Regions from separate parts of the Microbacterium sp. 2RAF4 genome, predicted to be linked through region 1. Evidence: predicted binding sites of a transcription regulator. Region 1 holds the regulator's gene; each other region holds the start of a gene.

The links. The regulator LexA, encoded in region 1, represses DNA repair genes until DNA is damaged. The targets are predictions, from matches to a motif close to TCGAACANNTGTTCGA.
Region 2: a site for LexA is predicted at 2,116-2,131, ahead of recA (recombinase RecA). Genes of this name have one in related genera too.
Region 3: a site for LexA is predicted at 1,812-1,827, ahead of AB4070_RS18295 (DUF222 domain-containing protein). Genes of this name have one in related genera too.

What each region holds. Positions count from the first base shown of each region.
Region 1 covers NZ_JBFRGI010000003.1:36,496-40,445, forward strand. Annotated here, with positions in the region: gene AB4070_RS13695 (histidinol-phosphate transaminase) at 1-794, opposite strand, end outside; gene AB4070_RS13700 (LysM peptidoglycan-binding domain-containing protein) at 875-1,243, opposite strand; gene lexA (transcriptional repressor LexA) at 1,534-2,220, shown strand; gene AB4070_RS13710 (benzaldehyde dehydrogenase) at 2,320-3,777, opposite strand; gene mdlC (benzoylformate decarboxylase) at 3,828-3,950, opposite strand, start outside.
Region 2 covers NZ_JBFRGI010000001.1:127,619-131,568, reverse strand. Annotated here, with positions in the region: gene AB4070_RS00640 (regulatory protein RecX) at 1-471, opposite strand, end outside; gene recA (recombinase RecA) at 870-1,919, opposite strand; gene AB4070_RS00630 (DUF3046 domain-containing protein) at 2,187-2,411, opposite strand; gene AB4070_RS00625 (helix-turn-helix domain-containing protein) at 2,430-2,738, opposite strand; gene AB4070_RS00620 (CinA family protein) at 2,880-3,365, opposite strand; gene pgsA (CDP-diacylglycerol--glycerol-3-phosphate 3-phosphatidyltransferase) at 3,362-3,937, opposite strand; gene AB4070_RS00610 (DNA translocase FtsK 4TM domain-containing protein) at 3,937-3,950, opposite strand, start outside.
Region 3 covers NZ_JBFRGI010000005.1:273,294-277,243, forward strand. Annotated here, with positions in the region: gene AB4070_RS18285 (acyl-CoA dehydrogenase family protein) at 1-495, shown strand, start outside; gene AB4070_RS18290 (serine hydrolase domain-containing protein) at 609-1,706, shown strand; gene AB4070_RS18295 (DUF222 domain-containing protein) at 1,858-2,967, shown strand; gene AB4070_RS18300 (HNH endonuclease) at 2,964-3,269, shown strand; gene AB4070_RS18305 (ECF transporter S component) at 3,428-3,950, opposite strand, start outside.

The sequences.
Region 1 (3,950 bases):
GCGATGGCCGCCGCCTGCGTGAGCGCACTGAGGTGGTACGGCAGACGCACCAGCCGCAGCGCGTCGATGAACGCGGGGTCGGCCGCGAGATACCCGACACGGGCCCCGGCGAACGCGAAGGCCTTGCTCATCGTGCGGGAGACGGCGAGACGCGGTCGCCCCTCGAGCAGTGTCAGTGCCGAGACCGCATCATGCGGGGCGAACTCCTGGTACGCCTCGTCGACGATCACGATGCCCCTGGCCGCGTCGTACACCGCTTCGATGACGTCGAGTCCGAGCGGCGTGCCGGTGGGGTTGTTGGGAGAGCAGAGGATGACCACGTCCGGGTCGGCAGCCCGCACCTGCTCGGCCGCCTCCTCGGGAGTGATGGTGTAGTCGGGCTGACGTGTTCCGGCGATCCACCGCGCACCGGTGCCCTGCGCGATGAGCGGGTACATCGAATAGGTCGGTGCGAACCCGAAAGCCGTGCGCCCCGGACCACCGAAGGCTTGCAGGATGTGCTGGAGCACCTCATTGGACCCGTTGCCCGCCCAGATCTGCTCGGGGACGAGACCGTGGCCCAGGTACTCTGCGAAAGACTCGCGAAGCGTGGTGAACTCACGATCCGGGTAGCGGTTGACATCACGGATCGCGACGGCGATGTCATCGAGGATGTCGCTCGCCACCGCATCGGGAATCGGATGCGTGTTCTCATTCACGTTGAGCGCGATGGGAAGCGGCGCCTGCGGAGCACCATATGGCTTCAATCCGCGGAGATCGTCACGTAGCGGGAGATCGTTGAGGGAGAGGGTCACCCTTCCCATGCTAGGCGGCGCCTGAGGTCGATGACGCAAAGTCGCCGCCCGCGCGCTCCTCGTCTGAGTCCTTCGCCGGATCAGTGCGCGTACTGAGCCGGGATCGCCAGAGTCTGCCCGATCTGCAGCTCGCCGCCGCGCAGCAGGTTCATGCGGCTGATGTCGCCGATCACATCGCGCGGGTCGGCGTCGGGCGCGACGCCGGTGGCGATGGACCAGAGCGTGTCACCGGGCATGACGGTCACGGTCTCGACGCCGACGGCTGCCGTGTCGGCACCCGATGCGACCGCACTGCCGCCGCTGAGCGCCGCGAACGCGATACCGGCGGCGAGGGGCACCGATGCCAGGGCGAGCAGCACAGCGCGACCACGCGTCGTCAGCCGAAGCCTCGTCGAAGGACGGGGCGACGCCGGGATGACTGCTGCGGTGCTGAAGCCGATGCTGCTCATGTGGTGCTCCTTAGCCTGTCCCGGAGCGGTGAGGCTGCCGGGGAAGTTGGCGTAGCGTTCGCATTCACGACTCGGCCGGGAGCCGGGAATGCGAAGCTACGTACCGAAGATATCTTCGAGTTCGAACATCTGTCAAGTATTCTTCGAAACCACACCGGGGAAAGAGGCCGACACGCTCGAACAGATCTTCCAGATCGGCCCGATTCTCGGATACGGTTTCGATAAGGACACCCCACCACGGGCCTCCGACATTCGAAGAGGGACGTCGGATCACGCACTGAAGGAGCACCATGAGCGAGAACTCTGCCGCCGAGTCGGAGGCACCGCGCACGCGCCGCCGGAAGAGCCTCAGCCCGAAGCAGATGGCGATCCTCGAGGTCATCCAGAACTCGATCGCGAACCACGGCTATCCGCCGAGCATGCGCGAGATCGGAGACGCCGTCGGTCTCAAGTCCCTCTCCAGCGTCACCCATCAGCTCGGACAGCTCGAGCTGAGCGGCTACCTCCGTCGCGACCCGGGGAAGACGAGGGCGATGGAGGTGCTCATCGACCTGCCGGGCGCCAGCACCGAGAACCCGGCCGACGTCGCGACCCCCGTGGGCGACGCCGCGCTCGTCCCTCTCGTGGGACGGATCGCCGCCGGCGTGCCGATCACCGCGGATCAGCAGGTCGAGGAGATCTTCCCGCTCCCGCGCCAGTTGGTGGGCAAGGGCGACCTGTTCATGCTCAAGGTCTCCGGCGAGTCGATGATCGACGCCGCCATCTGCGACGGCGACTGGGTCGTGGTCCGCTCCCAGAACAGCGCGGAGAACGGCGAGATCGTCGCGGCGATGCTCGATGGCGAGGCGACGGTCAAGGTGCTGCGCCGCCGCGACGGCCACACCTGGCTCCTCCCCCGCAACTCCGCCTTCGAACCCATCCTCGGCGACGAGTCCGTCGTCCTCGGCAAGGTCGTGGCGGTGCTCCGCGCCGTCTGACCCTCGATACGGTCACGCCGCACGATCAGGCGAGACGACGGCGCGACACGAAGGACCCCTCTTCTCGGAGGGGTCCTTCGTGTCGACAGGGTCGTCGTCTCAGAACGGATAGTCCGCGATCCGCGATCGCAGCGTGAGCCACTGCGTCTCGGTGAAGGCCTCGATGTTGACCGTGGCACCACCGATGCGGGTGCCGTTGCCGGAGCTCTTGGTGCCGCCGAAAGCTGCCATGGATTCGTCTGAGACCGTCTGCTCGTTGATGTGGATCTTCCCCGCATCCAGGCGGTCCGCGAGCTCCATCGCCACGGACACCTCACCGAGGATCCCGATCGAGAGTCCGAACTCGGAGTCGTTCGCCAGGTCGACGGCTTCATCGAGCGTCGTGAATCTCGCGACCGGTGCGACGGGGCCGAAGATCTCGTTCTTCCAGGCGGTGTTGTCGCGATCGAGACCCGTGATCACCGTGGGACGGAAGAAGCGCCCCTCATTGGTCCCGCCCGCCGCGATGCTCGCGCCCTCCGCGACAGCCGCGCTCACGATGTCGACGCAGTGCGCGGTCTGCCGGTCGTCGATGAGGGGACCCAGAGCGACGTCCTCGGTGTTCGGATCCCCGACTGTGAGCGCTTCGGCCTTCCTCACGAGGGCGGCGACGTAGTCGTCGTAGACGGATTCGTGCACGATGTGCCGGCCCGTCGTCATGCAGATCTGTCCCGAGTTCATCCACGAGCCGAACGCGGCAGCGGAGGCGGCCTTCTCGACGTCGACCCCTGGCAGCACGATGAGCGCGTTGTTGCCGCCCAGCTCCAGGTGCGCGCGCTTGAGCAGGCGGCCGCAGGTCTGCCCGATGGCCCGTCCAGCGCCGGTCGATCCCGTGAACGCGACGACGTCGACCTCTGGCGCGTCGACGACGGCGGCTCCCACCTCGGCGCCGCCGGGTAGCAGCTGCAGGACGCCGGCGGGCAGTCCCGCCTCCTCGAACACCCGCATGAGCGCGACGCCGCCGCACACCGCCGTGCGGGGATCCGGTTTGAGCAGAACGGCGTTGCCCAGCGCGAGAGCCGGGGCCACGGCACGGATCGAGAGGATCAGCGGAAAGTTGAAAGGTGCGATGACCGAGACGACTCCGGCCGGTGTGCGGCGAGCGACCGACCAGCGGCTCTCGTTCGATGCCAGCACCTCGCCCTGAGGCAGATGCGGGAGCGCGGCGGCGTCGAAGCACTCGTTCGCCGCGATGTGGGTCTCCAGCGCGGCCTTGGGCGGCGTCGAGCCGTCTTCGCGGATGATCCAGCGCTGGATCTCCTCCGCGTGCGTCTCGAAGAGGGTGCCGGCCCTGCGCAGGACGGCTGCTCGGTCCTCGGGGCGAGTCGCCGCCCACGCCTTCTGCACCCCGTCGGCACGGATCGCGGCGGCGTAGACGTCGTCCGCTGTGGCGACCCCCACCCGCCCGAGGACGGCATCGGTGGCCGGCTCGCGCACATCCTGTGTGCCACCCGAACCGACGACCCACGTGCCGGTGTTGATCTTGCCCTCCCACAGGGCCGGGTCCATTAGCGTCATGTCAGCTCCTTCGTTGACGGATGGATGTCTCGCGGGGTTCAGAACGATGCTCAGAGCACCACGTGCGCGTCGATGAGAACGGGGCCCTCCGCGCCGAGCGCCGCGCGGTAGGCCGATCGGAAGTCCTCCGGCGTCGACACCGACGACGCGGGCACGCCGTAGCCGGTGGCGAG
Region 2 (3,950 bases), on a different contig from region 1:
GTCGGAATCGACGAACCGCACCCCTGAGGTCGCTCCGCCGAACGAGGCCTCGCGCAGCGCGGCCTTCGCCGCCTTCATGGCGACCGCTCCGTTGTAGCCACGACGAGAAAGCTGCCCCACCAGACGACGGAGCGCCGCGTCGGGGTCGAGTCGAGTCATCGACCGCGCCTTGGTTCGGGCGAACTCCAGCGCGCGTTCGTCATCGTCGTCCGGAAGCTCTTCGAGCGCACTGTCGATGACCTCACGCGGAATCCCGCGCTGAGCGAGCGCGCGAGACAGAGCAACTCTCCCCTGACCCTTTCGCTCCACTCCCGACCTCACGAGGACGCCGGCGAGTGCGGCATCGTCGAGGTAACCGCGACGGCCGAAGTCTTCGATCACATCGCTGATCGCGCCGCCGTCGAGGCCGGCACCTCGCAGCACCTGCCGGGCTTCGGATATCGACAACGACCGGGCTCGCAGCTTTCGCACGAGCGACTCCTCGGCCGCGACACGGATCTCGTCGCGTGACGCGTCATGATCAGTCGCGCCGTCTCCTTCCGTCGCGTCGAGCGCGCGGAGCCGAGGAGCCGACGGCGAGGGATGTGAGCTCCTGGCGCCGGAGGGATCCCGGCGCCCACGCGCCGGGTGACGCTCACTCGGAGTTCCCGCATCGGCGGCTACATCGATGGATGCAGGATCGCCTGGAGGAGAGTCCCAGGTCGTACGCCAGACCGCAGCACCGTCGCCTCGCGGTGATGGCAGTGCCGCTGAGTCGCCACCCTCCGAGGCTGGCGTGGAAGGCGTCGACCCTGGTCTCTTCGCTGTTCCGCCGAAGAGGGGGATGATGGGGGCGATCCGGTCCGGATCGCCCCCACGCGAGTCATTCATCAGGCCGGACGACGCTCTGCGAGCTCATCGGCGGCCGCCGGGGCAGCGGACGGCCCGCCGATGCCGAGCTTCTGCTTGATCTGCGTCTCGATCGCCAGAGCGATGTCGGGGTTGTTGAGCAGGAACGTGCGTGCGTTCTCCTTGCCCTGACCCAGCTGATCACCGTCATAGGTGTACCAGGAACCCGACTTCTTCACGATGGCGTGTTCGACGCCGAAGTCGATCAGGCTGCCTTCACGAGAGATCCCGACGCCGTAAAGGATGTCGAACTCTGCCTGCTTGAACGGCGGCGCCATCTTGTTCTTCACGACCTTGACCCTGGTGCGGTTTCCGACGGCATCGGTTCCGTCCTTCAGCGTCTCGATACGACGGATGTCCATGCGGACCGACGCGTAGAACTTCAACGCCTTACCGCCGGCGGTGGTCTCGGGGGAACCGAAGAAGACGCCGATCTTCTCACGCAGCTGGTTGATGAAGATCATGGTGGTGTTGGTCTGGTTCAGACCACCGGTGAGCTTACGAAGGGCCTGCGACATGAGTCGCGCCTGCAGACCCACGTGCGAGTCGCCCATCTCGCCCTCGATCTCGGCACGAGGCACGAGCGCCGCAACGGAGTCGATGACGATGAGGTCGATGGCTCCGGAGCGCACCAGCATGTCGGCGATCTCGAGCGCCTGCTCACCGGTGTCTGGCTGCGACACCAGGAGCGCATCGATGTCGACGCCCAGCTTCGCGGCATAGTCGGGGTCGAGCGCGTGCTCGGCGTCGATGAACGCCGCGATTCCCCCGGCGCGCTGAGCGTTGGCGATCGCGTGCAGGGTGAGAGTCGTCTTACCCGAGGACTCCGGTCCGTAGATCTCTACGATTCGGCCACGCGGCAGTCCTCCCACGCCGAGAGCGACGTCGAGGGCGATGGAGCCGGTCGGGATGACGGCCACGGGGGCGCGCTCATCGCTGCCCAGCCGCATGACCGAGCCCTTTCCGAACTGGCGGTCGATCTGAGCGAGGGCGGTCTCGAGGGACTTCTCGCGGTCGGCGGGTGATGGCATGATGTGCTCCTTCTGCGCGCGTGATGCCGCCTGTAGGCTGTCGCGGCTCTTCCGGTTGGGAGAAACTCTCCGACAAGGCGTAATGGCTCTTCGGCTTGTTTCCACCGTAGGAGGGACCACCGACATCGGTGCGACGATCTCACATACGGTGCAGAACAAACTCTCTGGACCACTTGTGCAGAAGACTACGCCCGCTTCGAACGGATCTTCGACGACACGCCGCAAATCGTGTGTCGGCTTCCGTAGACAGCGGACGAGGATCGTCGGTCAGCGCCGCCGCGGCTCCTGCCGTCCGACGCCGTGGCGCCTGTCCTCGGGAACGTCCATCTCCGCGCACAGCGCCAACCAGATGTCTCGCGGCGGCGTACCGTCGGCAAGAGCTTCAAGAGCCGTACGCCCACCTATGGCACTGAGGCCGAGGTCGTTGACCAGAGAGGAAGCTCTCAGTCCGAACTCGGTCTCGACGGCGCGAAGGAATTCGCTGCGGCGCATCACCACCCCGTTCGGGGGTCAGTGCAGCGAGAGCTGGGGCTCGACCGACGCCACGAGATCGTCGGGAACGACGTCCGGGAAGACCTGGATGCCCTCGAGCACCGAGATGCGGTCGCCGACCTCGCGCATGATCGTCGAGATGGGGACATCGAGAGCGTCTGCGACGGAGGCGAGAATCTCGCTCGAAGCCTCTTTCTGACCGCGCTCCACCTCGCTGAGGTAACCGAGCGCGACCGACGCCTTACTGGCGACCTGCCGGAGCGTACGCCCCTTCTGCAGGCGGAAGTCCCTCAGCACATCGCCGATTTCCTGTCGTACAAGAATCATCGGAACCTCCTCCCCATGTGTTCGCTCGAGGTCTCCCCCGATGAGACAGCCAGTCTAGTACCCCTGGCGTGCACAGAATCTACTCCTGCACTCTGTGGTTTACGTGTGAGCACATCAGAGACAACCAGCCGAAGGGCTCCGCTATTCCGAGAGCAGGACGAGCATCTCCTGGAGTGCCGCGGCCACGGTCTGCGCCCGGATCGATTCGCGGTCGCCGACGAAGAGGAAGGCCGTGGTCCGCGATGCTGCGGGGGTCACGACGCCGATGTGCACCGTGCCGACGGGCTGCCCGTCCGGAGACTCCGGTCCGGCGATCCCGGTCGTGGACACCCCCACATCCGCAGCCTCGCCGTCGACGCCGACGACGCGTCTGACGCCGTCTGCCATCTCCAGGGCGACCTGCGCATGCACCGGCCCGCATCTCGTCAGCAGATCCTCGTCCACACCCAGCACGGATGCCTTGACCGGCGTCGCATATGCCACGACGCCTCCGAGCAGCGCGGCGGAGGCCCCGGGGACCGCGACGAGATCGGCGCACAGGGCGCCCCCGGTCAGAGATTCGGCCACACCGAGCGTCCATCCGCGACGACCCAGCGCAGCGAGGACCTCGGCAGCCGCCTGACTCATGACTTCCGGCGCGACCCGCGTACCTGCGCCACGACGTAGTCGATGCCGCTCGCCACCGTGAGGACCAGGACGATGAGCATGAGGATGAACGTGATCAACGTCCAGGCGTCGAGACCGATGACGTAGTGCAGCGGGAGGAGTGCCCACCCGAGCGCCACGCCTTGGAACGCGGTCTTGATCTTGCCCATCCAGGCCGCGGCCACGACGTGTTCGCTGGCCACCATGAGCCGATGGATCGTGATACCCCATTCGCGCACCAGGATGATCGCGACGATCCACCAGTTGACCTCGCCCAGGATCGCGAGCCCGATGAAGCCGGCCCCTGTGAGCATCTTGTCGGCGATGGGATCCCAGAGCTTGCCGAAATCACTGACGATGTCGTACCTGCGTGCGAGGTACCCGTCGACCCAGTCCGTCGAGATCCCGACGATGAAGATGACTCCGGCAGCCCAGCGAAGACCCGGGTCGGAGAACCCATAGGTACCACCCAGCAGGAGCAGGACGAAGAAGACGACGGCCAGCGGGATGCGCGCGACCGTGATGGCGTTGGGGAGCTGCCGTGGGATCGCCATCAGTCGCGTCCCG
Region 3 (3,950 bases), on a different contig from region 1:
GTCCCCGACGAGAATCTCATCAGCGGCAAAGAGGGTCAGGGGTTCATCCAGCTGATGCTCAACCTGCCGCTCGAGCGCCTCTCGATCGGCGTCGCCGCAGCCGCAGCCGCACAGGCCGCCCTCGACTGGACCATCGCATACACGAAGGACCGCGAGGCGTTCGGCGAGCGCATCGCCGACTTCCAGAACACCCGCTTCCGGCTCGCCGACATGTCTGCGACCACCGATGCGATGTGGGCCTACATCGACCGCGCGCTCCGGGCGTACTCGCAGGGGAAGCTCTCCGCCGAGGACGCCGCGAAGGTGAAGTTCTGGGCGACCGAGCGCGAGTGGGAGGTGCTCGACACGGGAGTGCAGCTGCACGGCGGCTACGGCTACATCATGGAGTACCCGATCGCCCGCGCGTTCACCGATGCCCGAGTGCACCGCATCTACGGCGGCACGAACGAGATCATGCGCGACCTGGTGGGGCGTCAGATCGCCGGCAAGCGCTGAGGCGTTACCCCTGAGGAGGTCCCGGATATCGCATCCGGGGCCTCTTCTCGTCTCTGCGCCGTCGACTGCCGAGGCGTGGACAGGGGATGTCGGCTCCCGGTTGAATCGAGTGCATGACGACGTCGCTCGCAAGGATCCTGGATGAACACGTCGCGCGGGGCACGGCTCCGGGGATCATCGGCGTGCACGGTGAACCCGGTCGGTCGTTCGAGATCGTCGCGGCCGGAGACCTGCCGGTGGATGCGATCGTGCGCATCCAGTCGATGACCAAGCCGATCCTCGCGGTCGCCGCACTGCGACTCGTGCAGGCGGGGCGACTCCTTCTCGACGATCCCGTGGAGCAGTGGGTGCCCGAGCTCGCCGATCGTCAGGTGCTGCGCGTCCCCGATGCTGCCCTCGACGACGTCGTGCCTGCGACGACGCCCATCACTGTGCGTCATCTGCTCACCAACACTTCGGGCTACGGCGTGCAGGTCGTGCCGTCGCCGCTCGCCGAGGCGATGATCACGAACCGGACGGCAGCCGGGCAGGAGCCGGTCGCGATGGGCGCACAGGAATGGCTGGACGCGCTGACCGCGCTCCCGCTGACGTTCGAGCCCGGCACCGGGTGGCGCTACCACCACTCCTTCGGCATCCTCGGGATCCTGCTCTCGCGGGTGGTCGAGGAGTCGCTGGACGAGCACCTTCGGCGTGACCTCTTCGGACCGTTGGGAATGGTCGACACGGGTTTCACGGTTCCCGTCGACCAGGCGCATCGCCTGCCCGCGGCTTATCGGCACCAGGAGGGGGAGCTGGTCGAGATCGAGCCGGCGGCCGCAGGGTTCTCTGTCGCGCCTGCGCCGTTCGATCTCAGTCACTCGGAACTCGTGTCGACGGCAGCCGACTATGCCGCGTTCGCAGGGATGCTGGCCGCCGGCGGGCGCCATGGCGGGAGTGCCGTCCTCGACCCGGAGCTGCTCGCGCTGATGCGTACGGACCAGGTGCCGGCCGCAGCGAAGACCGCGGACAGCTTCTTCCCGGGATTCTGGGAGGGCACGGGGTGGGGATTCGGCGTCGCGGTGCAGGCCGAGGGGGAGCACGCCGGCCGGTTCGGCTGGTCGGGTGGGCAGGGGACAGACTTCTGGATCGACCAGGACGGCTCGTTCCGCGTCGTGCTGAGCCAGGTCGAGATGGGACCGGACGTCATGGGGTTGTTCACCGACGTGCAGTGAAGCGCTCTGGCGGCTCCTGTGCCCGGGCGGGCCTGGCGGGTCGGCGGGTCGGCGGGTCGGTCCGGGGAGGGTGGCTTGCGAGATACCGGTCTCACCGGCATGTGATCGAACAAATATTCGAATGTCGACGCGATCCGCGATAAAATGAAGCATGTCCAGATTGAACGCGTTGCATGAGGCGATGTCCCGCCTCGATGAGGCGTGGTCGGATGCCGACGAGTCCGGAGACCTGTCGCGCGAGCAGCTGATGGCGGTGAGCGAGTCGATCGGGGTGTTGCGGCGTCGGTTGGATGCCGTGCATGTCTCGGTGGCGGCGTGCATATCGCGTGAGTCGCGTCCAGAGCTCGGCGCGGAGAGCCTGGCGAAGCAGCAGGGCTACCGCAATCCGGCGACGTTGATCGCGGCCGCGACGGGAGTGTCGACGGGCGATGCCTCGCGCCTCGTCAAGGTGGGCGAAGCGACCGCACCCCGCAGTGACCTCCTGGGTGCCCGTCTGCCGGCGAAGTACCCGTCGGTCAGTGCGGCGCTCGACTCGGGCGCGCTCGGCGCCCCGGCCGCCTCGATGATCATCGCGCTCCTCGATCGCTGCCGGATCGCCGCGGGAGCGGAGCGTATCGCCGAAGGCGAGCGGGTGCTGGCGGAGAAAGCGGCGGGTTTGGCGCTCGACGATGTGCGCAAGCTCGTGGTCCGTGCGGAAGCATGGCTCGATCCGGACGGCCTGGAGCCCAGGGAGGACGAGCGGCGCAGCAGACGTGCGCTGTCGCTGTTCGAGCGGGACGGCATGGTGCATCTGAACGCGGTGCTCGACGTCGAGACCGCGGCTCCCGTGGTCACCGCGATCCGGGGGTACGTGACCGCCGCGTTCGCCGCGCGAAAGGATGCGCCCGATGAGGGTGCGCCCGATGCGGACCGCCGGACGGTGCCGATGATCCAAGCCGATGCTCTAGCGGTGTTCTGCGCGCACGTGCTCGGGTGCGAGCAGCGGGTGCCGGTGGCGGGTGCGACGGTGATCGTGCGGATGAACCTCGACGATCTGGAAGCCGGCACGGGTTCGGCGACCGTGGATGGTGTCGATCACCCTGTCAGTGTCGGAGCTGCGCGCAGGATGGCAGCCGGTGGCGGCGTGATCCCGTGTGTTCTCGGTGGTGACAGCGAGATTCTCGAATGGGGTCGGGAGAAGCGGTTGTTCACCCGCACACAACGGCTGGCGCTGGTGGAGCGCGACGGGGGATGTGCGATGTGCGGATTGCCGCCGAGATGACGAAAGCGCATCACATCCGCTGGTGGAAACGAGATCACGGGCCGACCGACCTCTCCAACGGGGTGCTGTTGTGCGAAACGTGTCACCACCGCATCCACGACAACGGGTGGGAGATCCGCATCGACGCCGCCGGGAGCGGAGGCGGCAGTGGGGGCGGGAGCGGAAGCTCGAGCGGGACCGAGAGCGGGAGTGGGAGAGGGGCTGGCGCGGCGGCGCGGGTGTGGTTCGTGCCGCCGCGATACGTCGATCCTGCGCAGACCCCGAGGCTCGGCGGTCGCGCACGCTTCGACGTCGCTGCGTGAGGACGTCGCGACCTGAGGACGGTGCTCTCTGAGGACGGTGTTCTCTGAGGACGGTGTTCTCCGGTGAGGCCGCTGCCCGACGGTGCGATGGGCACCGTCTTGCGGTACCGGTCGACCCCGCCTGAGGAGTGTGCTCGGAGTGGCTGTGCTCTCGAGCCTCAGCGGCGCCTGTCGGCGCCTGGCCTGTCTGCGCCTGGCCTGTCTGCGCCTGGCCTGTCTGCGCGTGGCCTGCCCACTCCTGGCCTGCCCACTCCTGGCCTGCCCACTCCTGCCCTGTCCACTCCTGCCCTGTCCACTCCTGCCCTGTCCACTCCTGCCCTGTCCACTCCGGCCCTGTCCACTCCTGCCCTGCCCAGTCCTGCCCTGCGCAGACGGTCGGCGATCAGGATGCCGAGGGCGGTGCCGCCGACGCAGCTGGCGATCGTCACGGCGAAGAAGGCGACCTGGGCGAAGAGAGACATTGATCCGAGATCGAACCAGGCCCACGCCGAGATCGGGTAGACGACACCCACGACGACGGCGCCGACGTAGTGCATCCACGTTCCCCAGTAGCGCCAGAGCACGAACAGGAACGGCAGCTCCGTGAACGCCGCCCACCAGAGGTTGGTCAGCACGGTGCTGAAGCCGTACCCGGAGAACGGCACCATCACGAGGCCGGCGATCAGCGCGACCAGGAGCCCG